3 regions of the Shewanella sp. MM_2022_3 genome follow, and region 2 is predicted to be linked to each of the others. Evidence: predicted binding sites of a transcription regulator. Region 2 holds the regulator's gene; each other region holds the start of a gene.
What was found. Region 2 encodes sigma-54, which starts transcription at its own class of promoters, with help from an activator protein. Its sites were predicted from a motif close to GTTGGCACGNNNNTNGNNT; they were not measured.
Positions count from the first base shown of each region.

Region 1: a site for sigma-54 is predicted at 7,186-7,204, ahead of flgF (flagellar basal-body rod protein FlgF). Genes of this name have one in related genera too.
Region 3: a site for sigma-54 is predicted at 5,941-5,959, ahead of glnA (glutamate--ammonia ligase). Genes of this name have one in related genera too.

Region 1 covers NZ_JAKZGV010000013.1:56,193-66,118, forward strand. The annotation lists gene flgL (flagellar hook-associated protein FlgL) at 1-667, opposite strand, end outside; gene flgK (flagellar hook-associated protein FlgK) at 679-2,604, opposite strand; gene flgJ (flagellar assembly peptidoglycan hydrolase FlgJ) at 2,645-3,799, opposite strand; gene MMG82_RS09810 (flagellar basal body P-ring protein FlgI) at 3,817-4,908, opposite strand; gene flgH (flagellar basal body L-ring protein FlgH) at 4,920-5,594, opposite strand; gene flgG (flagellar basal-body rod protein FlgG) at 5,607-6,395, opposite strand; gene flgF (flagellar basal-body rod protein FlgF) at 6,406-7,149, opposite strand; gene flgE (flagellar hook protein FlgE) at 7,321-8,682, opposite strand; gene flgD (flagellar hook assembly protein FlgD) at 8,752-9,531, opposite strand; gene flgC (flagellar basal body rod protein FlgC) at 9,556-9,926, opposite strand, start outside.
Region 2 covers NZ_JAKZGV010000001.1:27,228-37,153, forward strand. The annotation lists gene mlaE (lipid asymmetry maintenance ABC transporter permease subunit MlaE) at 1-208, opposite strand, end outside; gene mlaF (phospholipid ABC transporter ATP-binding protein MlaF) at 205-1,023, opposite strand; gene MMG82_RS00160 (KpsF/GutQ family sugar-phosphate isomerase) at 1,593-2,570, shown strand; gene kdsC (3-deoxy-manno-octulosonate-8-phosphatase KdsC) at 2,570-3,121, shown strand; gene lptC (LPS export ABC transporter periplasmic protein LptC) at 3,118-3,678, shown strand; gene lptA (lipopolysaccharide transport periplasmic protein LptA) at 3,665-4,216, shown strand; gene lptB (LPS export ABC transporter ATP-binding protein) at 4,213-4,944, shown strand; gene MMG82_RS00185 (RNA polymerase factor sigma-54) at 5,051-6,526, shown strand; gene hpf (ribosome hibernation promoting factor) at 6,555-6,842, shown strand; gene ptsN (PTS IIA-like nitrogen regulatory protein PtsN) at 6,845-7,288, shown strand; gene rapZ (RNase adapter RapZ) at 7,285-8,139, shown strand; gene MMG82_RS00205 (HPr family phosphocarrier protein) at 8,126-8,401, shown strand; gene mgtE (magnesium transporter) at 8,591-9,926, shown strand, end outside.
Region 3 covers NZ_JAKZGV010000005.1:91,463-101,388, reverse strand. The annotation lists gene MMG82_RS04945 (anaerobic C4-dicarboxylate transporter) at 1-887, opposite strand, end outside; gene MMG82_RS04940 (monodechloroaminopyrrolnitrin synthase PrnB family protein) at 1,169-2,347, shown strand; gene MMG82_RS04935 (aminotransferase class V-fold PLP-dependent enzyme) at 2,352-3,473, shown strand; gene MMG82_RS04930 (YceK/YidQ family lipoprotein) at 3,616-3,873, opposite strand; gene glnA (glutamate--ammonia ligase) at 4,447-5,856, opposite strand; gene typA (translational GTPase TypA) at 6,831-8,642, shown strand; gene MMG82_RS04915 (diguanylate cyclase) at 8,726-9,754, opposite strand.

The DNA.
Region 1 (9,926 bases), on a different contig from region 2:
CAGCCACATAAGTCGCTTGATCGGCTATTTTGGCTGTATCAACGTTAAATCCACCTTGCTGGCTGGCCAAATAATTGACGCTATAATCGCCAAGCCCATTGGGAGCCTTCATAAACGCGAGATCGCCAGGAATATTGGTTCCAATGGCAACACCTGATTGCACTAAGCTATCGCGAACCCCAGAATCGCCGCTGTATACGATCTTGGGTGGAGTGGAATTATCAAAAGAGAAGGGTTGTTTGTCGGTACTAAACCCAGAGAACAGATAATTACCCGATTCATCTTTGCTATTGGCAATAGAGAGTAGTTCTTCAAGACTATCTTTCATCTCATCGGCAATCATTTGCCGCTCTGAGTCAGATAAAGTGCCGTTGACAGCACGCATCAACTGTTCACGAATAGAACCTGTTAAGTCTTCCGCACTGCCCAACTTGCTTTCTGTAACGGCAAGGCGGTTATTGGCATAGTCGATATTCTTCATAAATTGATCGACTAAGGCATTACGTTGATTTAGGTTGTCGATACCTAAAGCGGCAACAGGGTCATCCCCAGAGGTGTTGACCTTTTTGCCAGTGCTAAGCTGTTCTAAAATTTTGCTCGTTGCGGTTTGTTTTTGCAGCACGCTAGTAATACTTTGATTAAAGAGCTGCGCGGTTGATAATCGCATCGTCACTTCTCCTAACGCACTGAAGTCAATAGACTGTCAAAAATTTGCTGCGCGGTTGACATAATTCGCGCAGAAGCCTGATAAGCTTGTTGAAAACGCATCAGGTTGGCCGCTTCTTCATCTAAGTTCACGCCTGATTCACTTTCAACTCGGGTATAAGCTTGCTTATAAATGGCTTCTGCAGACCCCACTCGTACTTCAGCTGCTTTTGTTTGACTGCCAATATCCTGTTTGGTCTTTTGAAATACGTCTGCAAGCGTTGACTTACCACCATTCATCACTTTGGTTTCACTCAGTTTTGCCATCGCAACGGCGTTGGTGTTATCGCCCTCTGCAAAAGATAAATCGAAGGTAAATTTGTCACCTGCGGCTGCGCCGCTACTCTCAACTTCAAAGGTAAAACCAAATGCACTGATGCTCGGTGGCGTATAAGGCGCAGCAGCACCGAGTGATGCGCCTGATGCATCAAACGCTTCAAAGGTCGGCGGCACGGCAGTTGTATTTAACTGAATAGTCAGCTCACCCCCTTTTACAGGGAAATTCGCCGCATTACGGTCAGTAATTTGCGTGAGCTTAACTTGAGTGTTACCTGAGTTCGCAGTATCTGCGGTAATTTTGGGCGCCGCGGCAGCGATACCTTTAGGATCGGTCATCACTACTTCAATGCCATTCGCGGCCCCTGCGGTTGGACGAATGGCAAATCTGTCTCCAGAGGCCATGGCGCCAGCTTTAATATCAATAGAAAATCCAGCACCGCCTTCTAACTTAGTGCCGTTTAAGGTAAGCGGCGTTATCGCGCCAGTTTGCGTATCTCTCAGTTGATAGGTCGACGGCGCCGTAAACGACAGTTCATATGAACCACCCGTTAAGGTACTGGTATCATCAATATTGACGCCTAAGGTTGCGTTACCTGTATTACCAGAAAGACCAGCAACACGGCCTAAGGACATTAGAGGATCGTTAATATCTTTGAACATATTTGCGCCAACTTGGCCATTAAGATCAAATCCTTGCGCTTGCAGTTTATTAAAGCTGTCTGCAACCCCTAAGGCCAATTGATCAAGCTCTAAGCTCGCAGGCATCAAAGTTTGGTCACGGTATTCAAACAATGCCCCCAACTGCCCTCCTAACTTGCTAGGATCGGCTTTTACGCTTTGTGAGCCAATGGTCGATACCAATTGCAATTCGTTGGGGAAGGGATCGCCCGTCGTCGTGCTCATCGACATCGCCACTTCCCCCGAAACCAACATGATAGAACCGCCTAACATGATGCTCTTTGCCCCATTATCCAAGGGGATCACATTCACCTGCGCATACTGACTTAACTCTTGCACAAGCGCGTCTTGCTTATCTAATAAAATCGGATCTTGATTAGGCGATTTCATCAACTCAAGATTGAGATTAGCAAGTTCAGTGCTGATCTCATTAATGCGCTTAGTCATCCCAGTGATTTGATCATTGGTTTGATTTAGCTGCCCGTTCAAGGTTGACTGCATTTGATTCAAGCTATTTGCCAGTTGTTTGGCATCATTTAAGGTTGAGCTACGAATACCTAAATCAGCAGGTAAGTCTGCCAAGCTATTTAAGCCTGCAAACAAATCGTTCAAGCTCTGTGGTATCACTTTACCAATTTGGGAGAAAATTTGGTCCAGCTCACTAAGCTTGCCATAGCTAGCCTCAGCCGCACTCAGAGTCGTTTGGCCAATACGCAGTTCGCGCGAGGCATAGTCATTATAAATACGTTTTACATCAGAAACATATGTCCCAGTACCGTAAAAACCATTTCCAAGACGTTGAGAATCTAAGGTGGTTTGGGTTGCCACTTGTCGGTGATAACCCGCGGTATTGGCGTTAGCAATGTTATTACTGGTCACCCCTAGTTGCGACTGAGAAGCGAGCACCCCTGTACGGGCAATGTTTAATAGATCGATAGCCATTAGCCGATACTCCTCAACATTAATGTCTTATGAAGAATGATCATTTGTCTTCTCCTGGCAGTATCGATTTCAGCTCTTCACTGATGGACTGCATGACTTTAATCACTTTTTCAGCATATTTTGGATCGGTAGCGTAACCCGCATCCTGCAATGCACGGATAAACTGAGTCGGTGACGCTGCCACTTTCTTGGCATCTTGATAGCGCTCACCGTCAGCAATAAAGGAAACAAAATCGTTAAAACTATGCTCAAAATCGTTGTAAACCCGGAAATCGGCTTTTTGTCTAACGGCAATACCCTGCTCAAACTCCAAGGTACTCACGTTAGCTTTATCACCCAGCCAACGACGATCCGCTTTAATATTGAATAAGTTATGGCTAGGAGCGCCGTTATTTCCGCGAACAATTTTTTGCCCCCAACCAGTCTCGAGGGCCGATTGAGCCAATAACACTTCAGGTTTAGTGCCAAGGGCTTTAGCGGCTTTTTCTGCATGGGGATATAACGTCGCTAAAAATTCTTCACGGCTACCAAACTTAAGCGTCTTTTGCGTTTCTCTAAATGCCACTGTCGGCAATATTTGGCCGCTGATAACAGGTTCTATCGGTGATAAGGGTTGCTCAGACCAGCTTGGCTTAGGTGTATCTATCGCCAACAAGCGTTCAGGTCGGTCAATGTCTAAGGAAGAAGTGACACCATCGGCCTTTTCAAATTCAACATTTGGACGCGCTATCGATGCAGGCACACCTTGTACGGCTTGTTCTGAAGTGTTGCTATTTATAGCTTCAGCAGTCGATGGGGCTTGAACAGGAATATTAAACGCTTTAGCGTCATGTTCTAGTTTCATGCCACCATCATTACGTAGCACCGATGCAGGTGTTAGCTGGCTTGACTCAGGAGACAACTGCTGCACCATCATATCAGCCAGCCCCAGCACACCTTTATCCGATAAGTCGACGGACAATTGCTGATCCCGCATCTGCTCATAAAATTTGGTGTATTGACTATTGAGAGGACTGTCTGACTCGAACACCGCATTAGCATCACGCATGCTCTTCATCAGCATTTGCACAAAAACGCCTTCAAATTGTTGGGCGACTTTTTTCAAAGCGCCCTTTTCATCTTTCTGAGCCTGGGCGCGCAGGTTATCGAGCCCGCCCAGATCAAGAAAATGTGATGAACTTGAAAGCTTTTCCATGATTTTCCCGACAGAAATTAGATGATGATAAGTTCACCATGCAAAGCACCTGCCACTTTTAACGCCTCCAGAATGGCAAGGACATCTGAAGGGGCTGCACCGACCAAATTCACGGCGCGCACTAATTCATCTAAGGTCGTGCCGGGATTAAACATAAACATCCTGCGATCACTTTCAGTCGCATTTATCGTGCTATTGCTGGTCACTGTTGTTTGGCCATTGGCTAGCGCATTTGGCTGAGACACCTGAGTCGCTTCGGCGATCGTCACCGTCAAACCACCATGAGTCACAGCCGCAGGTAATAACTTGACGTTCTGCCCAACGACTATCGTGCCAGTACGCGAATTCACAATCACTTTGGCAGACTCTTCAGCAGGTTCCACCTCAATATTTTCGAGCGTAGCTAAAAAAGACACCCGTTGTGATACATCCCTTGGCGCACTGACCTGAATCGACGTTGCATCCAACGGGCGCGCCATATCAGGGCCGAGCAGATCATTAATCGCATCGGCCATACGCTGCGCGGTCGAAAAATCCGAGCGACGTAAGTTAAACGTCAAATAATCGCCAGTAGAAAACGGCGTAGCCACACTGCGTTCAACAATTGCGCCGTTAGGAATACGGCCAACCGTTGGCGTGTTTTGAATCACTTTCGAACCATCCAAACCATCGGCACTAAAACCACTTACCACTAAGCTGCCTTGGGCAATCGCATATACATTGCCATCAACCCCTTTGAGGAAGGTTTGCAGTAACGTCCCACCACGTAAGCTTTTTGCTTCACCTAGGCTTGAAACGGTCACATCCAATTCTTGGCCTGGTTTAATAAACGCTGGCATATCGGCATGCACAGCAACCACGGCCACGTTTTTGATTTTGGGTCTAAAATTTTCAGGCAAATTGATGCCGAAATTTTTAAGCATGGTGGTGAATGTTTGCTCTGTGTAATTGGTTTTCTCACCCGTACCAGGCAACCCCACTACTAAGCCATAACCAATTAACTGGTTATTTCGTACCCCTTGCACATTAGCAATATCTTTAATGCGTTCAGCCTGGCTTGGCATCGAAAACGCCAACATAACAACGGCCAAAATGAGTTTATATTTCATGATATGACTCCTTAGAAGGGCCACCAATCGCTCATAAAGAACTGGCTTAACCAGCCCACTTTTTGCGCTTCGGCGAAAGTACCAGTACCGCTATATTGAATACGCGCATTGGCCATACGGGTTGAATCAATGGTGTTATCTGGCTTGATATCCTGCGAGCGCACAATACCGGTCACGCGAATAAACTCATCACCATTGTTGATTGAAATCCACTTTTCACCGCGCACAACTAAGTTACCGTTATTGAGCACTTGCATAATATTGGCGGAGATACTGCCATCTAAGCTATTGCTTTGATCTGCATCGGATTCACGCTTAGTATTCATGCTGTCTTTGTAGCGTAAATCGAGGGGAATACCGCCTAAAGACACATTGCTCCCGCCGGCATAAATGGGATCGAGTGTCATATCAGAACCTTTTTTGATCTGATTACCGGCACTCTTTTTCGCCTGAGTCGCTTCTTTCAACACGATAGTGATAATGTCACCGACTTTATGGGCACGAATATCCGAGTAAAGACTCGCCGCTTGGCTATCTTGGTAAATCGACCCCGTTGCAGCAATTTTAGTCGGTGGTGCTTCGGGATAAACTGGGGCATAGAAGGGATCATCCGCAATCGGCTTCTTTGGAGTTGAACTACATGCCGCCAGCAAGAGCGTACTAGCCAATAGTAGATATCTAGCCATGATCATGTGCCTCTATAGATTCTGATTCACATAAGCCAGCATCTGATCGACCGCCGAAATCACTTTGGAGTTCATCTCGTAGATCCGCTGACTTTCAATGAGGTTAACTAGCTCTTCGGTCACGTTCACGTTAGAGGTTTCTAACGCACCTTGACGAATCGCTCCCATACCATCAAGTGATGCAGTGCCTTGAATAGGCGTACCACTCGCACCAGTTTCGGTGTATAGGTTTTGTCCCATAGGATCTAAACCCGACGGGTTAATAAAGTCGGTCATACTTAGCTGCCCAACGACCTGGTTTTCCGCCGCACCTGGTGTTTTTACCGAAACTTCCCCTTCAGCAGAGACCGTAATACTGGTTGCATCCTCAGGAATAGTGATCGCAGGTTGCAACACATAACCCGAACCCGGCGTGACAATTTGCCCTGTATCATCTAAGGTAAATTGACCATTACGGGTATAAGCCGTAGTCCCATCGGGGAGCTGCACTTCGAAAAATCCAGGACCTTCAATCATCAAATCGAGCGAGTTATCCGTGGTCAGCATATTGCCTTGGGTAAACATTTTTTGGGTGGCTACCACCTTGGTACCCGCACCAATGTTCAAACCGTTTGGCAACTTAGTGTTAGAGGCGCTGATCCCACCCGCTTGGTTAACAGTTTGATAAAGTAAGTCCTCAAATACCGCGCGGCTTTTTTTATAGCCCACAGTGCTGGCGTTAGCGACGTTGTTTGAAATCACCGCAATATCGGTTTGCTGTGCGTCTAAGCCAGTTTTACTAATCCATAACGCTGGATGCATAATTTATCTCCTAACTAATCCGCATTAATGAGGATGAAGCGCGGTCATTTTCTTCCGCGGTTTTCATCATCTTCACTTGCAATTCAAATTGTCGCTGTAGGTCGATTAAGGACACCATCTCATCCACGGGATTGACGTTACTGCCCTCTACAGCACCACTTTCTACAAATACACTGGGATCGGCAGGCGCCGGATCACCGGATACCAAACGGAACAACCCATCCTCGCCGCGCATCATTTGTGCATTGCCAGGGTTTACTAACTTTAATCTTCCTACCTCTTCGACGACTTCTGTCGTCGCACCTTGAGGACGAACAGAGATAATCCCATCCTGTGAAATAGTGACCTTTTCAATTGGCAGCGGTAACACAATCGGTCCGGCATCACCCATCACGGGATTACCACGGTCGTTATGCAATAAACCTGTTGAGTCAAAACTGAGACTGCCAGAACGGGTATAAGCTTCACTACCATCCTGTGCTTGCACGGCAAACCAACCGTCACCTTTAATGGCAACGTCAAGATCGCGTCCAGTAGATTTAATCGGGCCCGAACGAAAATTGGCGGAGGGGGTTTCAACCATGGCAAAGACCCTTGTCGGCAATCCTTCACCAAAGGCTTGCATCGATCTGGCTTGCGCCATATCCGACTTAAATCCATCGGTATTTGCGTTGGCTAAGTTGTTGGCACGCAACGCCAACTCATTCATATTTTGCTTAGCGCCGCTCATGGAGATATAAAGGAATTTGTCCACAGACTGCTCCGTCAAAGTTTCAACCTGACAATAGCAAAGCAAGCATCATGCCAATAAAATAAGCAGCTAGTTAACTGATAAATTAGGAGATTTTAATAAACGAATGAATGCACAACAGAAAGAGGCTAAGTGTTGCCGCTTGCGGCAACACTTAGCAGAGACAAGATTAACTTAACGAATTTGCAGAACAGTTTGTTGCAGAGTGTTATTCACTTCCAGCGTACGTGAGTTGGCTTGGAAGTTACGTTGTGCCGAAATCAAATCCACCAGCTCAGTCGTTAAGTCAATGTTAGATTGCTCTAACGCTGAAGAACTGAGACTACCAAACGTACCACTGTTAGGCTCACCAGCCAGCGCAGGACCTGACGATAAACTGGCTTTCCACGAGGTATTACCCACTTGTGTCAACCCTTGTTCGTTTGCAAAGCGAACTAAAGCAACGCGGGCTAATGGCACTGTTGAACCATTGGAGTAACTGGCAGTGATCAAACCATCTTCACCAATTTCGACATTGGTTAAACGCCCTACTGTGGTACCGTCCTGTGACAATTCAGTGGCGGCAAAGGGAGCTGAATATTGGGTTGGTGCATTAAATTTAATCGTCACGGCTTGAGTACCATCAGCACCAGGGCCTAACACACCAGCGCCGCCAACCCCTAGCGCTTCGGTGGCGACGACTGCCGGATCACTCCCAGTATACACACCGACGGAATTAAACTTCAGAACCGATCCCTTCCAGCCGCCAGCCGTTTGAGCTGTGCCAGAAGCATCGGGAGTGCCATCACCATTGGTGTCAGTCTGATATGTACCAGCAGGGCCAGAAATATCAACTTGTTTACCATCAATGGCATAGTATGCAACCCAGTTGTTTTCACCATTATATGAGCCATTATTTGGCTTGACGAAATAGGTCGTCATGATATGTGGCTCACCCAGAGAGTCATAAATCGTCATGGATGTCACACTGTTATAGGTTTTGGAGTCTAAAGGATCAAAAGCAGCAGGGTCGAGTGAACCTTCTTTTGCATTTAAATTCATCTGCAAAGTCACGTTTTCAGTTTGAACAGGGCTACCTGCAGTATCAGGAATTTGTACTGGCTTAGCTGTCGTTAAACTGACAGAGGTAGAGTTACCATCTTTGTCAACTGGAAAGGTCTGCAAAAAATTCCCAGCAGAGTCAACCATATAATTATTTTTGTCGACTTTGAAAGCACCTGCCCGAGTAAACTGATGATCCAAGGTACCTATCTCGGACGCAGTTACAAAAAAGCCACCGCCTTTAATCGCTAAATCTAACGAGTTATTCGTCAGTTGCAAACTACCTTGGTGGAATTGCTGCGCCACTTGGCTCGTAGCCACACCGCCACCCACAGCGGTTTTTGAGTTTGAGAAAATTGAATTAGCGTAAACATCCGCAAATTCAGCACGCGACTCTTTAAAGCCAATGGTGTTAGCATTCGCGATATTGTTCGCAGTAGTGTTCAAATCTTTCTGCGCAGCAGAAATGCCACTCAATGCAATGTTAAACGACATAATTCACCTCTACATTTGCTCAATTCAATGATGGACAAGTGTGATGTCCATTTACAATCTTGATAACGATTAAACTTCACTAATCGCAAGTACATCCGACAGTTTAAAGGCCATTCCACCCTTGAGATTCAAAATGGCGCCAGTCGCTGCAGTACCTAAAGAAACACTGGTCACATGCGCATAGGTCGATACAGCTAACGCTTGTGATTTATCATTCACCAAACCCGATGCTTTAATCGAGTAATTACCTGCAGCAACGGGTTCTCCTTTATCATTCAAACCATCCCACTTGACATCAGTGTTACCACCCTTACTACCATCAACAGTAAATGTTCTAACGACTTGCCCCTTATCATCTTCGATTCGAACATTAATGACGGGAATTTTCTCTGAAGTACTGATCACACCATTTAAGCCTGGGCTTTCTGCAGAGATATAACCCGTATCAGTCGGTAACAGCACTTTTCGCCCAACTAATCCCGATGCTTGCAAAGCTTGGCTTGATGTCATCACACTGTTTAAATTAACAATTTGATCATTTAACTTAGAAATGCCATCGACAGTAGAAAAAGATGCCATCTGTGCAATCATCTGGTCGTTATCAACGGGCTTGAAGGGATCCTGCATCGATAACTGCTGGCTGAGTAATGAGAAAAAATCCTCTTGAGTGAGCTGCTGACTCTTAGCCTCTGGAACAGCAGAACTATTCGGCAAACGTAATCCATCCAAAAATGGGTTACCTGTCGAGCTAGTCGAGGTTTTCGTGGTATTGGTTGATACCGTATTCGATTGAGTGTTTGTTTGAGTCAGCTGCGATGAGGTTTGACTCAGTTGGTTAATGAGGCTCACAACGTACCTCCTAAATAACGCATATTATTTACCCATCCCAAGTGTTTGTTGCAGCATAGATTTTGCCGCCTCAGCCACTTGAACATTCATCTGATATGAGCGAGAAGCTGAAATCATGTCAGCCATTTCTTCCATGACATTGACATTTGGTTTGTAAATAAAGCCATCAGCATCCGCCATCGGATGATCCGGCGAATACTCTTTTAATAGGGGCTTATCACTCTCGACTATGCCTTTCACCGTGACACCTTGGGAAGCTTGTTGCTGACTTTGCGCCTTGGCCATTTCGGCTTCGAAAATAGGATGACGAGAACGGTAAGTTTTATCTACACTGCTGGAGACTGAATCTGCGTTAGCAATGTTACTCGCGGTAGTATTTAGCCGCAGAGACTGGG
Region 2 (9,926 bases):
CCATGCCGATAAACAGGCCGGAGACCACAATAATGACCATAGATTGTACGCCGACCACATAGATTTGGCGCACTAATAATGGAAAACCTTTACGCACCCGAGGCCAACGAACAATCGCGCCCCACAGCATCAGGCCTGCACGGCCAAAACCGAGCACTAACTCGATAGCGCTGCGGCCAAGGTCGGCAATACTATCTAATAACTTCACTTGCCAACTCCTTTTGCCAATAATTCTTGCTGGTAATCCTTTGCCGGATAATGGAACGGCACAGGACCATCTGGCGCACCTTGAATAAACTGCTTGAGCTGCGGATTATCCGCATGCTTTAACTCCTCAGGCGTGCCATGGGCAATAACTTTTTTATCTGCAACCACATACACATAATCTGCAATCCCGAGCACTTCATCCACATCGTGGGACACCACAACCGAGGTTAAATTAAGAGCATCGGAAAGTTCGCGGATAAGCTTAACCAGCACGCCCATAGAAATAGGGTCTTGTCCGGCAAAGGGTTCATCGTACATGACCATTTCTGGTTCAAGGGCTATAGCCCGAGCTAAGGCAGCGCGGCGCTGCATCCCACCGGATAACTCGCTGGGCATCATTTGCGCGGCGCCCCGTAGACCAACGGCCTCAAGTTTCATCAGCACGATAGTCCGAATAATCTCTTCGGGCAGGCCTGAATGTTCACGCAGCGCAAAGGCAACGTTATCGAAGACGTTAATATCGGTGAATAATGCGCCACTTTGAAACAACATACTCATGCGCTTGCGCAGTTCGAATAATTCGCTACGGCTCGCCGCATGCACATCCTGTCCATCGAACAACACTTGGCCGCTATCGGGTGTTAATTGGCCGCCGATAAGCTTGAGCAAGGTGGTCTTACCTATACCACTCGGTCCCATAATGGCGGTGACTTTGCCCCTAGGGATAGACAGGCTAATATCTTCATATATGACACGCTGGCCACGGCGAAAGCCCAAATGACGGATCTCAACCAACGGCGTTTGTTCTTGAGTCATGCTTGATTCCGATATTTGAAAAGAGGTGGCCTACGCTTCCTGCCCAGACCAATCGAAGAGCCGCAAATTGTACGTAATTGCGCTTTAACCTACAACAGAATCGACACTATCGTCCTGCGATACTTTCAATTTGCCTCATTTCCAGCGAGAATGCGCCCTAAGTTTTCGCTCTGTGAAGCTAAAGTGTTACTTAATGTTTTCAGCAGTGTTGATAAATTAGCAAAATGGTTTTGTAAACGGTCAAGACATAAGCTAATTGATACAAAGATAATGTGAGTACAACTTAACTTAAAAACGCTATTGAGTTCTGCAATTAAGCATCAAACTGGCCATCATAGTTACCTTACTCACTGCGGGTGGCAAAAGGGAAATACCAAAGACGATGATATTGCTCAAGGCATTCAATGGCTAAACGATATATTCTGCCCTAATGCCTAGGCGCAGAGCTTAAACAATAGCATGCGACTCAAAGTAACAAGCCGTTAATTTTATCATCTTTATCGCGTACCAAATTGTGCTATTCCAATCCCAGACGGGGCGACAAAGACAATGCAAGAAGAGAGATAGACATGGTAGACCAATCACAATTGCGCCAGTGGGGCTGTAAAGTCATCGATATTGAAAAATCGGCCCTCGACAATCTTTATCAATATGTCGATTCCGTTGAATTCGCCCAAGCCTGCGAGTTAATCCTCAACTGCACCGGCAAAGTCATCGTGATGGGGATGGGGAAATCTGGCCATATTGGTAATAAAATCTCTGCTACCCTCGCCAGCACTGGCACCCCTGCCTTCTTTGTGCATCCAGGCGAAGCCAGCCATGGCGACTTAGGCGTACTCTCTGATAATGATATTATCCTCGCCATTTCAAACTCGGGTGAATCGAGCGAAATCCTTGCGCTGATGCCCGTTATCCAACGTAAAGCCATTCCCGTGATTGCTATGACGGGCAAACCTGAGTCCACGATGGCACGTTTGGCCAAAATTCATTTATGTATTGAAGTGCCTGAAGAAGCCTGTCCGCTCGGGCTTGCGCCAACTTCGAGCACCACCGCAACCTTAGTAATGGGTGATGCAATGGCCATTGCGCTGCTGCAAGCCAAAGGCTTTACTCGGGAAGACTTTGCCATGTCTCACCCAGGCGGTGCCCTAGGGCGTAAGCTACTGTTAAAAGTCAGTAATGTCATGCACAGTGGCGATGATTTACCACTGGTTAAACACGATATCTGCATCACCGATGCCCTGTATGAAATCTCCAAGAAGGGCCTAGGCATGACGGCGGTGATCGATGAACAAAACAAACTCGTGGGTATTTTTACCGACGGCGACCTACGCCGCGTTATCGATGCCCAAGTCAACCTACGCACCACGCCTATCGCCGATGTGATGACGCGAAACTGTGTCACAATTACTGAAAACGTCTTGGCAGCGCAGGCGCTGCAAGTGATGGACTCAAAAAATATCAACGGCCTGATAGTGATAGATAAAGACAATCATCCTGTCGGGGCGCTCAATATGCTCGATATGGTTAAAGCGGGAGTCATTTAATGCCACAGCAAGGATTTTACGGCCCGATCAGCGATGATGTGTGGCAAAGAGCGCAAAAAATTAAACTGCTGATCTGCGATGTGGATGGGGTATTTTCTGACGGCCGCATTTATTTAAGCAACTCGGGTGAGGAGCTCAAAGCCTTCCATACCCGCGATGGTTATGGCGTGCGTTCATTATTGACCAGTGGCTTTAATCTGGCCGTGATAACAGGCCGCCAGTCTAAAATTGTTGAAAACCGCATGACGGCCCTCGGTGTAACCCATATTTATCAAGGTGTGGATAATAAATTTGTCCCCTATGAAGAACTGCTGTCGCTCTACAATGTCACACCTGAAGAAGTTGCCTATATCGGTGATGATATTGTCGACCTGCCAGTGATGAATGTCGTCGGTCTTGCCGTCTGTGTCGCCGATGGACATCCCTATGTGCGCCAACACGCCCATTTTGTGACCCAGTTAAATGGTGGTCATGGTGCGCTCAGAGAGCTGACAGATCTGTTACTTCTGAGTCAAAACAAATTTACCTCAGCCCATGGGATGAGCATATGAGTCGTGTGACCCTCGCCATTATTGCTTTTTTTGGTACTGCACTCGTGCTGTATTGGCAGGTCCAACAAAAACGCGGTGGCGATACCGATAGCAGCCTGAATGATACAGACAGACCCGACTACATTATCGAAGATCTGCGCAGCATCGAGTTTAACGAGCAAGGACAAGTCAATAGTCGTGTCACGGCAAAGCACATGGAACACTATGAGCTTAAAAACCAAACAGACTTTATTCAGCCTGTCTATCTTGTGTATCCCGACCAAGGTAAAGCAAAATGGCAGATCAAAGCCGATCAAGGTCGACTCAACAAAGATACTGGCAAGGTTGTATTAGAAAATAATGTTATTATCGATGCCATCAGCCCTGGTGAACCGATACAAACCTTGTCCACCAGTTTTTTAGAACTCGATCTCAACACAATGATAATGACCTCTGACCGCATCATTTACGTCACAGGGAAAGATTTTAATATTCAAGGGCAAGGCCTTTATGCCGACCTTAACGCGCAGGAAGTGCAATTGACCAGTCAGGTAGTAGGAACCTATGAAGCAAAATAACATATTACTTGCCAGCCTAATGCTAATGACAAGCATGAATGCCTTCGCCAAGATCGGTGACTTACAGCAAGAAGTGAAAATTAAAGCCGTCAGTCAAACTGCGGACATTAAAAACAATCAGATCATTTTCTTCGGTCCCGTTGAAGTTGTTCAAGGCTCAATTAAAATCCATGCGGATCAACTCCGTGCATTTTCTGTCGAAGGCGAAAATAGTAAAGTCTTACTGGCTACAGGAAATCCAGCAACCTACAGCCAAATCCTGGATGATGGCCGCCCTGCATCTGCTAGCGCCAAAGAGATTCGCTATGAAATGGCCACTCGGACGTTGACCCTAACTGGTACAGCGACCCTAGACCAAGCGGGTAGTCAAGTTACAGGCAATTTAATTCGTTACGATATTATTCAGCAAAAACTGATCGCCGAAAGTAGCGGCAATGGTGATGATCGCGTAATTACCATTATTCAACCTGATAATTATCAGGAAGAACTCAAAAATACACCAACAGATAAACCTGTGAAAAAACAGGATTCTAAATGACCCAAATCACCTTAAAAGCACAGAATCTCGCCAAGAGTTATAAGAGTCGTCAGGTTGTCAAAGATGTCAGCCTGACGGTCAAAACGGGTCAAGTCGTCGGCCTACTCGGCCCTAACGGCGCGGGCAAAACCACCACCTTTTACATGGTCGTGGGCTTAGTTAAAAGCGATAAAGGCCATATCTTTATCGACGATGATGATTTAACCGCCGATCCTATGCATCTGCGTGCCCGCAAAGGTATTGGTTACCTACCACAGGAAGCGAGTATCTTTCGTAAATTAACCGTACACGACAACATCATGGCGGTACTGCAAACCCGTAAAGAGCTCAATAGTGACCAGCGCGAAGAAGCACTAGAGCAACTGCTAGAAGAGTTCCATATCACCCATATTCGTGACAGCCAAGGCATGTCCTTATCGGGCGGTGAACGTCGCCGCGTCGAAATTGCCCGCGCCTTAGCGGCCAACCCCAAGTTTATTCTGCTTGATGAGCCCTTTGCGGGCGTTGATCCGATCTCCGTTATCGATATCAAGAAAATTATCGAGCAGCTTAAGAGCCGAGGCCTTGGAGTACTTATCACTGACCACAATGTGCGCGAGACCTTAGACGTCTGTGAACATGCTTACATTGTGAGTCACGGTAATCTTATTGCCGAGGGCACACCCGCAGAGATCTTAGACAATCAGCAAGTTAGGGCTGTGTACTTAGGTGAACAATTCAGGCTATAGTTACTAAAACAAAGCTAATAAGCCTTGAATTTGAGAGCGCTAGGCTCCATCCATATGATATCAAGCGACCTAAACTCACAATAATAACCTAGGGATCAGCGGTAACATGAAAGCGTCACTCCAGCTCAAACTGGGTCAACAGTTAACCATGACGCCACAACTTCAGCAGGCCATTCGCCTGCTGCAACTGTCGTCATTGGAACTGCAACAAGAAATCCAGCAAGCCTTAGACTCTAATCCTCTTCTCGAGCTGGAAGAGGAGCAATTTGACGCGCCTAGCGAACGTAAGCAAGATATCGCCGATACCGACTTTAGCGAAACGACTGCCCAGCCACAGGAACAAGATAATTCCACCGTGGACATTGCCGAGTCGCTGACCAAAGAATCTCTGCCCGAAGAGTTACCCATGGATACCACTTGGGATGAAGTCTTTACCGCATCGCCAAACTCAGGTTCTGGCGCCAGCCGTGAAGATGACATGCCCTTCCAAGGGGAAACTAGCGAGGGGTTGTACGAACATTTAGAATGGCAAAAAAACCTCACGCCCTTCTCTGAAACCGATTTAGCCATTGCCACCGCGATTATTGATGCCATCGACGATCAAGGTTATCTCACTCAAAGCACTGAAGATATCCTCGAAGCCATGGGCAATCCCGAGATTGAACTCGACGAAGTCGAAGCCGTGCTCAAGCGTATTCAACACTTCGACCCCGTTGGTGTCGCGGCAAGGGATTTAAGCGAATGTTTACTGATCCAGCTATCTCATTTTTCGCCTGATACCCCTCACATCGAAAATGCCCGCATGCTGATCAAAGATCATCTAGATCTGATCGCCGCCCGCGACTTTAGGCTGTTAATGCGTAAGACCAAACTGAAAGAGGACGAGTTAAGGGACAGTATTGCGCTGATCCAAACCTTGAACCCTCGCCCCGGTTTACTCATCACCCCTGTCGATGAAGAATATGTGATCCCCGATGTTTCGGTGTCGAAGAAAAACGGCCGTTGGGTGGTCGAATTAAACCCTGACTGCATGCCAAAAATCAACGTCAATCAGCAATATGCAGCAATGGCTCGTAGTTCAAAAAATCAAGCAGATAGCCAATTTATTCGTGGTCATTTGCAGGAAGCCAAATGGTTTATCAAAAGCCTTGAAAGCCGCAACGAAACACTGCTCAAGGTGGCAAACTGCATAGTGCAATACCAACAAGGTTTCTTCGAATATGGCGAAGAAGCCATGAAACCCATGGTTCTAAACGATATCGCCGAAGCGGTAGAAATGCATGAGTCCACCATTTCACGGGTGACGACTCAAAAATACATGCATACCCCAAAAGGACTTTTTGAACTAAAATATTTCTTCTCAAGCCACGTCGGGACGGATGATGGCGGTGAGTGCTCATCCACAGCAATCAGAGCTTTCATTAAGAAACTGGTTGCAGCGGAAAACCAGAAAAAACCATTAAGCGACAGCAAGATGGCTCAACTTCTGGCAGAACAGGGAATTAACGTTGCGCGCAGAACCATTGCGAAGTACCGAGAAGCGATGCTTATTCCCCCTTCCAATCAGCGTAAAAGTTTATAGCCTATTGTGAGTATCGGAGGACGTTTCTATGCAAATAAACCTAAGTGGACACCATATCGAGATTACTGAATCGTTACGGGCATATGTTGAGGAAAAGTTTTCAAAACTTGAACGTCATTTCGAACAGATCAATAATGTGCACGTTGTGCTCAATGTTGAGAAAATGCAACAGATTGCCGAAGCGAGAATCAACCTCACCGGTGGTGAAGTCTTCGCGACTTCAGAGCATGCAGATATGTATGCTGCCATAGACGTCCTGATTGATAAACTTGATCGTCAGGTTATTAAACACAAAGAGAAGTTAACAAAACACTAGCAATGGAACTTCGTACCATACTGCGGCCGGAGTGCACAACCTGCGCCACTCCGGGCAGTAAGAAAAAGGTACTGGAACTCATCAGCGACTTAGCCGCTGCCCAGTACCCCACCCTCTCATCTCAAGAGATCTTCGAAAGCCTCGTGGCGCGCGAAAAGATGGGTAGCACAGGTATAGGTAACGGTATCGCCATTCCACATGGTCGATTAACCGATATAACACAACCCATAGCGATATTGATAAAATGTGAGGAGCCGATAGCCTTTGATGCTATCGATAAACAACCCGTCGATATTTTATTTGCACTACTCGTGCCTGCCGACCAATGTCAGCAGCACCTAAGTACCTTGTCATGCATGGCTGAAAAGCTCAGTGACAAGCAAATATTAAAACAATTGCGCAAGACGCATGATGAAACGGAACTCTATCAGGTAATCATTGGATGAAACTGGTCATAGTGTCAGGGCGTTCAGGCTCAGGCAAATCGGTCGCACTTAGAGTGCTTGAAGATCTCGGCTACTATTGTGTCGATAATTTGCCTTTGCCTTTGATTGGCAGTTTGCTTGAACAGCTCAAAGGCAGTAACGATCTCGTTGCTATCAGTGTTGACGTGCGCAATTTACCAGAGCAAGACAAAGTGCTGGTTAAACAGCTTGCCAGCCTGCCTACGGGCACTGAACTCACCAGCTTCTTCTTAAACTCCAGCGATAAAGTGTTGCTCAAACGCTACAGTGAAACGCGGCGCTTACATCCCTTATCTAAGAGCCGAGTGTCACTGCAAGAAGCCATCAAGCTTGAAGGCAAATTGCTCGAGCCGCTGTCACAGCAGATGGATCACTATATAGATACCTCTAATCTGAATATCTATGAACTCAGCGACCAAGTGCGGCAAATACTCCTTGGCAGTGTCGATAAGGAACTGGTGATCAACTTCGAGTCCTTCGGTTTTAAGCATGGTATGCCGACCGAAGCTGACTTTATGTTTGATGTGCGCTTTTTGCCAAATCCCCATTGGGAACCGGAGCTTAGACCTCTCACCGGTTTAGATGAACCCGTAGCGGAGTTTTTAAATCGCCAGCCACTGGTGAATAAGTTCATCTGGCAAATCGAGAATTTGCTCGAAACCTGGTTGCCGCATTTAGAGCGCAATAATCGTAGCTATCTGACGATTGCGATTGGTTGCACAGGTGGCCAACACCGCTCAGTCTATGTAGCCGAGCAACTAGCTAAACGTTTTAGTAATGGCAAACATAAAGTCAATGCGCGCCATCGAGAGTTGAGCCATGCCAAAACTTGAGCGCCAAGTCACCATCTGCAATAAACTCGGCTTACATGCCCGTGCCGCCACAAAGCTCGTGGTATTGGCCTCTGAGTTTGATGCCAGCATTACGCTGATCCAAGGTGAAAAACAGGCCTCTGCCGCCAGTGTATTGGGTCTACTCATGCTCGAGACGGGCATGGGTAAAACCATCACCCTCATCGCCGAAGGCCCGGATGCCGAGCCTGCACTTAATGCCATTTGTGCCCTTATCGACGCTAAGTTTGACGAAGCCTGCTAATGGTATCATCTCGATGATCCCTGCCGGTATTCAGTATCCTGTTTGGTTTTGATTTCAGCACCTTATACCAGTAAAACACATTTGTGACTCGACGCCCTCCCGTGCGCTAAATTACAATGTACTGCTGCGCTTTGGCTTAAGTCCTCAATAGCTAAACGCCAACCCATCCACCGCCGCCATGGAGGAAACATGCCTGTAGAAGCCTCAGACAGTTTACAAGCCGAACACCGTCTCGACCAACTGAGTCAAGCCCTCAACAGTGGTATGTTTGTGCATGTCAGGCAAATGCTACAAAATATGGCGCCGTCAGATATCGCATTGATTTTAGAATCGTCACCTCCCAAAGCTCGGCAGGTGTTATGGCAACTCGTCGATCAAGATCAGCTCGGGGATATTCTCGATGAACTCAGCGAAGAGTTAAAAGACCCGCTGATCAGCACCATGAGTCCAGAGCGAGTCGCCAAGGCTACAGCCAGCATGGATACGGACGATCTGGCTTATATTCTGCGAAGCCTGCCAGATACTGTGTATAAACAAGTATTACAGTCGATGAGTCTGCAAAACCGCCAGCGAGTCGAGCAGGCGCTCTCTTATCCCGATGAGACCGCAGGCAGCTTAATGAACACCGACACAGTAACCTTAAGACCCGATGTCAATATCGATGTGGTACTGCGTTATTTGCGCCAACGGGGCAACCTGCCCGACACTACCGATACTTTATACGTGGTGGATAAACACGATCGCGTGCTTGGTGGGGTCAAACTTGCGGATCTGCTCACCTGCGATCCCAATACTCATATCAGCAGCATTATCGATACCGATATCGAGAGCATTCCCGTGGGCATGTCCGACAGTGAAGTGGCGCAACTGTTCGAGCGCCATGACTGGGTGTCAGCGCCCGTGGTCGATAGTGAGGGCAAGTTGCTCGGCCGGATCACCATCGATGACGTGGTGGATGTTATCCGTGAAGACGCCGAGCACTCTATGATGGGAATGGCGGGGATGGACGATGATGAAGACACCTTCGCCCCAGTACTCAAAAGTACCTTCCGCCGTTCGCTCTGGCTCACTATCAACCTATTTGCGGCTCTGCTGGCGGCCTCTGTCAGCAATATGTTTGAGGGCACTATTGAACAGTTTGCCACGATTGCGATTTTAATGACGATTGTACCGAGCATGGGCGGCGTCGCAGGGAACCAAACCTTGGCCCTAGTGATCCGCGGGATTGCCCTAGGCCATATTGGCCAAAGTAATGCCCGCTGGCTGATAGGCAAAGAGCTAGCTATTGGCTTTTTGAATGGCTTAATGTGGTCGATGTTAGTGTTTATCGCGGTATTAGTTTGGAAAGATGATATGGCGCTTGCCAGCCTGATTGGCGGTGCAATGCTCATCAATATGACAGTCGCAGGACTAGCAGGCGCCAGTATTCCGCTGATCTTAAAGCGCTTAAAAGTAGATCCGGCGTTGGCGGGCGGTATGGTGCTCACCACAGTCACCGATGTGATAGGTCTGTTTGCCTTTCTCG
Region 3 (9,926 bases), on a different contig from region 2:
GCTGGCTTGACTTTGCAGCTCATCAAAATAAAGGCGCCTGCAATCAACATCATCATTTGGATCACTAGGTTCATCGACAGTGGCGCGAGCTTGCCTTTCTCTTCAAACACTGGACGCAGCTCGCTAAAGGAGCCGAGTAACACTACAGCAGCGATAGCGGCAAAGAAGATCCCTGTTGCCCAATACGCTTCTTTGGGGAAGGTTTGATTCAGCAGCGTTTCGCCCTTGTCGTAGATAAAGGCTCTTTGCACAGGATCTTGAATTCGTTCTTGAAACTCTTCGTCCTTATCTAAATCTTTGCCGCGACGTAGGCTCCACAGTGCCGCCACTAACACACCGCAAAGGGAGGAGGGCACCGACACCATTAAAATGTCTAGCATGCTGTAGGCGTGGCCGACACCGTGCTGCGCCGCCAAAATCGAGACCATAGAAACGACGGCGACTGATACCGGGGAGGCGCAAATCGCCATTTGTGAGGCGACGGAGGCCACCGCCATTGGGCGTTCTGGGCGAATGTTTTTCTTCAGAGCAATGTCAGAGATAATCGGGAACATGGTGTAAACCACATGGCCTGTACCGCACAAAAAGGTGAGCGTCCATGTAGTTAACGGTGCCAGAATGGTGATGTACTGTGGATGGCGGCGCAGTAAACGTTCGGCAAACTGCATCATCACATCTAAGCCGCCTGCGGTTTGCAACACGGCGGCACAACCGATAACCGCAAGAATGGTTAACATCACTTGCACTGGTGGCTGTCCGGGGGCGAGACCAAAGACAAACGTCAATAAAAATAAACCTATACCACTTATCAACCCGAGCCCCATACCACCATAGCGGGTGCCCAGTAGCAAGCAGCCGAGTACGACAATAAATTCCATTAAAATCATTTTGATTTACCCCTGCGGAACCTGCCGCGCTATTTGTATTAGGACTAGCTTTATTTGGCGTTATTTTGCGAGGCGATTGAATTTGATAACTTGCGCTGGCGCAAGGTGTAAATAAAAAGTGGCATTAGATTTTTCATAAATTTGAGCTAGCGCTAGAAACGTGTCGCCAGAAGTTGCATCCTTGTTAACTCGGAAGCGCTAATGACGCCTGTAGCCAAGTGAAACATGCCCTAGTACTTGCTCCGGTAAAAATAACCATAACAATCGCCAAGGATGTCCAAGTGAAACCTGCCACCTATAATACCGAAGCCTTCGATGAGTGGATCCGCAGCCGCTTTGTAGAACTCAACTCGCAGCTCGAACAGCTTTATGACCAGCAGACCGACCGTGCCAATGTGCAGGGGATTGGCACTGAGCTTAAGCGCACTTTGGAAAGCGAAGGGCGAGGGCTGATTAAGGCTTTGCTCGATGAGGGCAATACCGACGAAGGCTTTGATAGTGCTTTTGATTTGCTAGGCAATGTTGGCCTGTATATGGCCGCCTGCCGCCGCCATGAAATTACTGAGCCAACACGGGAGACCACCTCGCCACTTCTTGAAGCGTCAGCATTGGCGATGCATATCGGCGCCTCAATTGGAGTCACGCCGCGCTTTGCTACCGCCCATTTAACCACCCATAACCGCGCCCATAATGGTATCTACAAACGTTTTACCGATCTGCCCGATGAAAAACTGTTTGTGGATTACAACACTAAAGGCATTTTGGCCTATAAACGTGCCGCTGATGCGCTATTAAAAATCCAGCCTTTGGGGATTTCTCATCCAATTAGTCACGATTTACTGCGCGTCGCTAAGCAGGCATTGCAGGATGTGATTGATTCTAATACGCAGTTATTCAATCGTTTAGATACGGACCGTTTCTTCTACTGTGTCCGCCCATATTACAAACCCTATCGGGTTGGTTCTGTGGTGTATCGTGGTGCCAATGCGGGCGACTTTGCCGGGATTAACGTTATCGATTTAACCCTAGGTTTATGTTTTGCCAACGAAGCATCTTATTCGCAAATGCTGGTGGATAAGTTTTTATACATGATGCCAGAGGATCAACAAATCCTGCGGGAATGCATGCGTCGCCCGAATTTGATGGATGACTTTTTACAGTCAAAGGCCAGCGTGCAGCAGGATTGGTATCAAGAAAACCTCAAGCTGTTTATCGAAGTCTGTGAATTGCATGGGCAAACCGCCATCCAGCATCACAATGAATTAGTGACTAAATACATTGCAGAACCTTCGGTCAGTATGGAGCAGCAACATTTAGCCAAAGTGACCGCCAGCGGCCCACCATTGCATGTACTGCTCGCCTCCCTTGAGCGTTTAAGGGATAGACGCGCGGCCGTATTACGTGACGATATTCGCACCCGTTATTATGATTTGAAAAAACTCAAAGACAGTTTGAGGTAAGGCCATGCTGCTAAATGTAAAACAGGATTTTTGCCTCGCAGGCCCTGGATATCTGCTTAACCATTCCGTGGGGCGGCCACTCAAATCGACCGAGCAGGCGTTTAAGCAGGCGTTTTTTGCACCTTGGCAGGAGTCTGGCCGCGAGCCTTGGGGTCAATGGTTAGGTGTCATCGATAACTTTACCGCGGCGCTGGCAAGCCTTTTTAATGGTCAGCCGCAGGAATTTTGCCCGCAGGTGAATCTATCGAGCGCATTGACCAAGTTGGTGATGTCACTGGATAGATTAAATCGCGATGGCGCCGTGGTGCTGATGAGCGAGATTGATTTTCCTAGCATGGGATTCGCCCTTAAAAAGGCATTGCCCGCAAGTTGTGAACTGCGCTTTATTCCCAAGGGCTTAGATGTTACCGACCCCAATGTGTGGGACGCACATATCAGCGACGATGTCGATTTAGTCTTTGTCAGCCATGCCTATTCTAACACGGGACAACAGGCCCCCCTCGCGCAGATTATCCCCCTTGCCCGTGAGCGTGGCTGCTTGAGCCTAGTGGATGTGGCGCAATCGGCTGGGATTTTGCCGCTGGATTTAGCCAAGCTACAGCCAGATTTTATGATTGGTTCGAGTGTGAAATGGTTATGCTCCGGCCCAGGCGCTGCGTATCTGTGGGTTAATCCTGCCATCTTGCCCGAATGTCAGCCACAGGATGTGGGTTGGTTTAGCCATGAAAATCCCTTTGAGTTTGATATTCATGATTTTCGCTATCATCCAACAGCGTTGCGGTTTTGGGGCGGCACGCCTTCTATCGCCCCCTACGCTATTGCCGCCCATAGTATTCAATATTTCGCCAATATTGGCTCACAGGCGATGCGTGAGCATAACTTGCAACTGATGGCTCCAGTGGTACAGGCATTGGACAATGAGCTCGTCTCGCCGAGGGCAATCGATAAGCGTAGCGGTACGCTGATTTTGCAATTTGGCGAGCGGCAAGCGCCGATCATGGCGGCATTGGCTGAGGCGAATATCAGTGTCGATGCCCGCAGTTTAGGGATACGCGTATCGCCACATATTTATAACGATGAGGCCGATATCCTAAGGTTACTGGAGGTGATAAAAGCCCATTGTTAACGGATTGAACTTGGCTGACTCAGCCGACATGGCGCAATAGCCTCGAACAGGGAGCATGGCTCTGGGGCGCTAAGGTGCCCCCTAATGCCGATGTCGTGAACCCATGCCATGAGGCTGAAGTCATTTATGGGGGCGAATATGCTTAAATGCTGTAGTTATAGTGGCAGAACATAGAACGCGGGGTTCGGAGCTTAGGATTACTGGGCGTGATAGCTAAATCGACTGGCAGCATCACGGTATCGACGATCAGCGAGCTACCCATATCGACCAGTGTCAGGGGGATAGTAAACAGTAGCAGGGGCGGGGCGGATAACGCAGAAACTATCGTACACTCCTCGCCATTATCGACAGCCGTTTGAACACTGGAGAAAGAATGCCCCCAAGTTGAATTTTCTCCCATCCTCGATGTTATTGTTGCACATCCCGTGAGAGAACAGCACACGACCAAGCAAGTCAACCAACGCATAACCACTCCATTGTTTATATGTGAAAAACCGCATTGTTTCGGTATGAGCGACTCGCTTGATTAACTTTGGGCGTTAGTCTTATGGAACCCGAACTGGTTTTGTTCGACACCGATATATTCAGTTTTAGCAAGTCGGCATTCTAACCACATGAATATATGTGTCAATTATTCAGCAGCAGTAATGAGACAACAGTAAAGAGACTCCCAACTTTAGTGTCGCTGTAGTTAACGCCTCTGCCTATAAGTTAGTTTTATATCGCGTTTAGCTCAGTCTTAAACGACATCTGTCCCTATTGTTGTTATTGCAGTGGTGTCTGCTGGTATGCTTTCTTTTGATGATAAATAAGTGGTTGGCTATGTCGCCATTTAGAGAAAAGTGTTGGTCATTGCACCAGCATGAAAGTAGCGTATACCTTCAAGAAACAAAAAGCCCCATCAGCAAAACTGTTGGGGCTTTGATACTTTATGCATGCATTTATACAGTGAGTAATTGCATGCATCTAGCCATTACAGGCTGTAGTACATTTCAAACTCTAATGGGTGAGTTGTACGGCTTACACGCTCAGCTTCTGCAGATTTCAGTGCAATGTAAGACTGGATGAAATCTTCGCTAAATACACCGCCGCGAGTTAAGAACTCGTGGTCAGCTTGCAGGTTTTCAAGGGCGTTTTCTAATGAAGTCGCTACTTGTGGGATTTCAGCCGCTTCTTCCGCTGGCAGATCGTACAAGTCTTTATCCATCGCTTCGCCTGGATGGATCTTGTTTTGGATACCATCGATACCCGCCATCAGCAGTGCTGCGAAACCTAAGTATGGGTTTGCATGTGGATCTGGGAAGCGAGTTTCGATACGACGACCTTTAGGGCTTGGTACCACTGGAATACGGATTGAAGCGCTGCGGTTACGTGCTGAGTAAGCTAACATCACTGGCGCTTCGAAGTGTGGTACTAAACGCTTGTAAGAGTTAGTGCTTGGGTTAGTGAAAGCGTTCAGTGCGCGAGCGTGCTTGATGATACCACCGATGTAGTACAGTGCAGTTTCACTTAAACCAGCATATTTGTCGCCTGCGAACAGGTTTACGCCATCTTTCGCCAGAGATTGGTGAACGTGCATACCGCTACCGTTGTCGCCAACGATTGGCTTAGGCATGAAAGTCGCAGTCTTACCGTAGGCGTGAGCCATGTTGTGTACTACGTACTTCAGAATTTGGATTTCGTCCGCTTTCTTAGTCAGGGTATTGAAGCGAGTTGCGATTTCGTTTTGACCCGCAGTCGCCACTTCATGGTGGTGAGCTTCAACCACTTGACCCATTTCTTCGAGCACTAAACACATAGCGCTACGTAAGTCTTGTGATGAGTCAACAGGAGCTACTGGGAAGTAACCGCCTTTCACGAATGGACGGTGACCAGTGTTGCCACCTTCGTAGCTAGTGCCAGAGTTCCATGCCGCTTCTTTAGCGTCGATTTTCACGAAACAACCAGACATGTCAGTACCGAAACGGACATCGTCGAACAGGAAGAATTCTGGTTCTGGTCCAACTAATACAGTGTCAGCGATACCGGTAGAGCGTAAGTATTCTTCCGCTTTTTTCGCGATAGAACGTGGGTCGCGGTCATAACCAGTCATAGTGCCTGGCTCGAGAATGTCACAACGGATCAGCGCAGTGGTTTCTTCGGTGAATGGATCCAGTACGAACGTAGTTGGGTCTGGCATCAGTACCATGTCTGATTCGTTAATGCCTTTCCAGCCAGCGATTGACGAGCCGTCAAACATTTTACCGTCTTCGAAGAAGTCAGCGTCTACCTGATGAGCTGGGATAGATACGTGCTGCTCTTTACCTTTGGTGTCGGTAAAACGTAAATCAACAAACTTAACTTCTAATTCTTCAAGTTGCTTTAAAACTGATTCAACTGACATTCTCAAGTCTCCGGTAGGGTAAAGGGATGTCCCTTCTATAATCTTTTAACTCAAGTAGTGCTTGAGCCAAACTTACTAGCTATAAAGCGATATCTATGCCAACAATTTAACTTGTTGATAATTAATAAATATGTGTTTTATTGCACTATCTTTAACTCTGTATTGCACTTTATTGGTGCGTTTTGATGTGGCATTTTGGTGCATTCATCCATTTTGGTGCGCGCCATTCGCCCCCCATTTTAGTGCAGTGACGATGAGCATCGGCTTGCTTGGTTAATTCATATCCATATTCAAGCTGAGCAGCATACTCGCTGTTAGCCTGTTACTATCCATTAGGCTCAGCAAAACAGAATGAATTTAGCATATAAATAAGTCTAGATAACCGCGTAAGGTCACTGTTTTCAGTGCTCGCCATAATGTCACAAAACAGTGAGATGCTAAGCTGTTTTTCTGATAATGATTTTGGCTTGTTTTCATTGCTTATCATTAAAAATCAATTGATTAGCCTTGTTGTTCTTAGGTGGGAATAGAGTTTATTGAAACTGCGTCTAAAGCCATTTATTGAGGCTATCGAGAAAATACTTAGGTAGCGGTTTGGCATACTGATGTGTTTGGACGAAAAAACGGGGCTGCCGAATTGGGGTTATTCGCTATACTTATGGCGGCCTTGAGCGCATAGTCTGCAATGACATTCCAGTGAAAAATAGTAATTTCAGCTGGTTAGTCGTATTGAGTTCGAGATAACGTGGCAATTGTCTGCGCGTTAACGGTGCATTTGGGTTATTTGCCTTATCGCCATAACTGATTCGTTAGCATAGGCCCCAAAAAATAGTTTTATAAGTGTTCAAAAATAATCCTGTGCGATATGGCCGCTCTGGAGTAGAATGTCACGCTTTTTTATGGCGACTCAACGTAGATTGCTGTAACGAATATTGTAATATCCCTAATTTTGTTTGATGGTAAGAGGTTTATCTGTGCTAGAGAATTTACGTAACATCGCCATTATTGCGCACGTTGACCATGGCAAAACGACCCTGGTTGACAAGCTGCTGTCGCAATCAGGAACCCTTGAGACCCGGGGAGAAGCTACTGAGCGGGTGATGGACTCCAACGATCTTGAAAAGGAGCGTGGAATCACGATTCTGGCAAAGAACACTGCCATCAAGTGGAACGACTACCGCATCAACATCGTAGACACCCCAGGCCACGCCGACTTCGGTGGTGAGGTTGAGCGCGTTCTGTCTATGGTTGACTCAGTATTACTGCTGGTTGACGCCGTTGACGGTCCAATGCCACAGACTCGCTTCGTAACCAAGAAAGCGTTCGCCCAAGGCTTAAAGCCAATCGTTGTTATCAACAAGATTGACCGCCCTGGTGCACGCCCTGATTGGGTTATCGACCAAGTATTCGACCTGTTCGATAACTTAGGTGCGACTGACGAGCAATTAGATTTCCCAATCGTTTATGCTTCTGCATTAAACGGTTTTGCAACTTTAGATCCGGATGTCGTCAGTGAAGATATGACGCCACTGTTCCAGACTATCATTGAAAAAGTATCTCCACCTGCAGCAGATGCTGAAGGTCCGTTCCAGATGCAAATTTCTCAGCTTGATTACAACTCTTACGTAGGTGTAATCGGTGTTGGTCGCATCAAGCGTGGTAGCATCAAAGCTAACCAACAAGTGAGCGTAATTGGTGCTGACGGTAAAGTACGCAACGGTAAAATGGGCCAAGTATTAGGTTACATGGGCTTAGAGCGTACCGAAGTTGACGTTGCAAACGCGGGCGACATCGTAGCGATTACTGGTTTAGGCGAGCTGAAGATTTCTGACACTGTGTGTGCCGCTGGTAATGTTGAAGCACTACCACCACTATCAGTTGACGAACCAACGCTGACCATGACGTTCCAAGTCAACACTTCACCTTTCGCAGGTAAAGAAGGTAAATACGTGACATCACGTAACATTCTTGAGCGTCTGCAACAGGAATTAGTGCACAACGTGGCACTGCGTGTTGAAGAAACCGACAGCCCAGACCGTTTCGCGGTATCTGGCCGTGGTGAATTACACTTATCTATCCTGATCGAAAACATGCGTCGTGAAGGTTATGAATTAGCGGTTTCTCGCCCAGAAGTTATCTTAAAAACCATCGATGGCGAACTGTGTGAACCATACGAAACCCTGACCGTTGACGTTGAAGAAGAGCATCAAGGGACAGTCATCGAGAAGCTGGGTATCCGTAAGGCTGAGATGAAAGATATGCAGCTTGACGGTAAAGGCCGCGTGCGCGTTGACTTTATCATCCCAAGCCGTGGCTTAATTGGTTTCCAAACTGAGTTCTTAACTGCAACTTCTGGTACTGGTCTGATTTACCACTCATTCGATCACTACGGTCCGCACAAAGGTGGCGATATCGGTCAACGTGCTAACGGCGTATTGATCTCTAACGCTACGGGTAAGGCGCTGACATTCGCACTGTTCGGTCTGCAGGACCGTGGTCGTCTGTTTATTGGCCACGCAGCCGAAGTTTACGAAGGTCAAGTTGTGGGTATTCACTCACGTTCTAACGACCTGACAGTTAACTGCCTGAAAGGTAAGCAGCTAACTAACATGCGTGCTTCTGGTACTGACGAAGCTCAAGTACTGACTACGCCAATCACTTTAACACTCGAGCAAGCGCTTGAGTTTATCGATGATGACGAATTAGTTGAAGTAACACCTAAGAGCATCCGTGTTCGTAAGAAACACTTAACTGAAAACGACCGTAAGCGCGCTAGCCGCGGTTAATGGTGGTTGTGGTGGTCACGTAAAGTGACTGCCATACAGTGAATAAAGCCCTGCTAAGGCAACTTAGCGGGGCTTTTTAATGGCTATATTTCAGGTTCATGTACTGAGCGTATGCAGTTACGACCTGCGGACTTCGCCAAGTAAAGGGCGGTATCTGCTTGGTGGACTAATTCTAAGGCATTATGTCTATCTGAGGGGAGTAAACACGCGACCCCCACGCTGACCGTGACAATTCCTATGTCTGTTTTAATATGGGGTATAGCAAGCGATTGAATAAGTTGATGTACGTGCTTGGCGGTGTCGAGTGCGCTTTGGTGATCCGTATTGGGGAGTAAAATAACAAATTCTTCGCCGCCATAGCGTGCAACCAATTCACCTGCCCGACGACCTGATTGAGATAAGCTGTTCGCCAGCATCTTGAGACAATCATCTCCAGCGAGATGGCCATAAAAATCGTTAAATAATTTAAAGTGGTCAATATCGAGCATGATAAGCGAGAGTGGCGTGTTGTTGCGTTGCCCACGACTCCATTCCTTTTGCAGCATTTGATCAAACAATCTACGGTTGCCAATATTGGTTAACCCATCGGTATTGCTGAGTTTTTCGAGTCTGTTGTTCGCTTCGGCAAGTTCATAGGTTCGCGCTTGTATAATGGACTCTAGCTCTCGATTGCGCTCTTCTAAACTCGTCATCGGGTAAATTTCGCCTTGTTTTGCTAAACCATAGGGAATGGATATTCCACTATGGACGATTTTCCAATCGTTGCTTTCTTGGCGAAAAATCAGCACTAACCTTGCGGTTTCTTGGCTGAGTATCGAGTCTGGAATAGGGAGGTGTATATGGAAAAACGCTGTAATAACAATAATATCTTCGGCAAGATCCTGTAGTGAAAGATCTAATACTTCAATATGGATCCGTTCGGGGACTTGGGCGAAGTCCTGACGGGTTATTTTTACCCATTCATCTTTACTGGTGACAAGAATATCGCTGCTACCTGCATAACCACTAAAAGTATCGCTAAAGCGGGCTGTGAGTTTGTCATCCCGTGCAGCGTACATCTCAATATATTCATCAAAAAGTGACTGCATAAGTTGCAAGCGTCTCTGTCGCATAGATTCACCTCAAGTAAGAATATAAGCGTTTTATTGTTCTTATTTGAGATGAGTATTAGTGATAAAACCATCTTCCGTTCTGATTAAAATCAAGATAGTGATGTAAAAACCACCAATAGTGTGATCTGTGCCCGCTTTTTGAGCTAGGGTTTGCTGTTCTTGTTACAGTTAC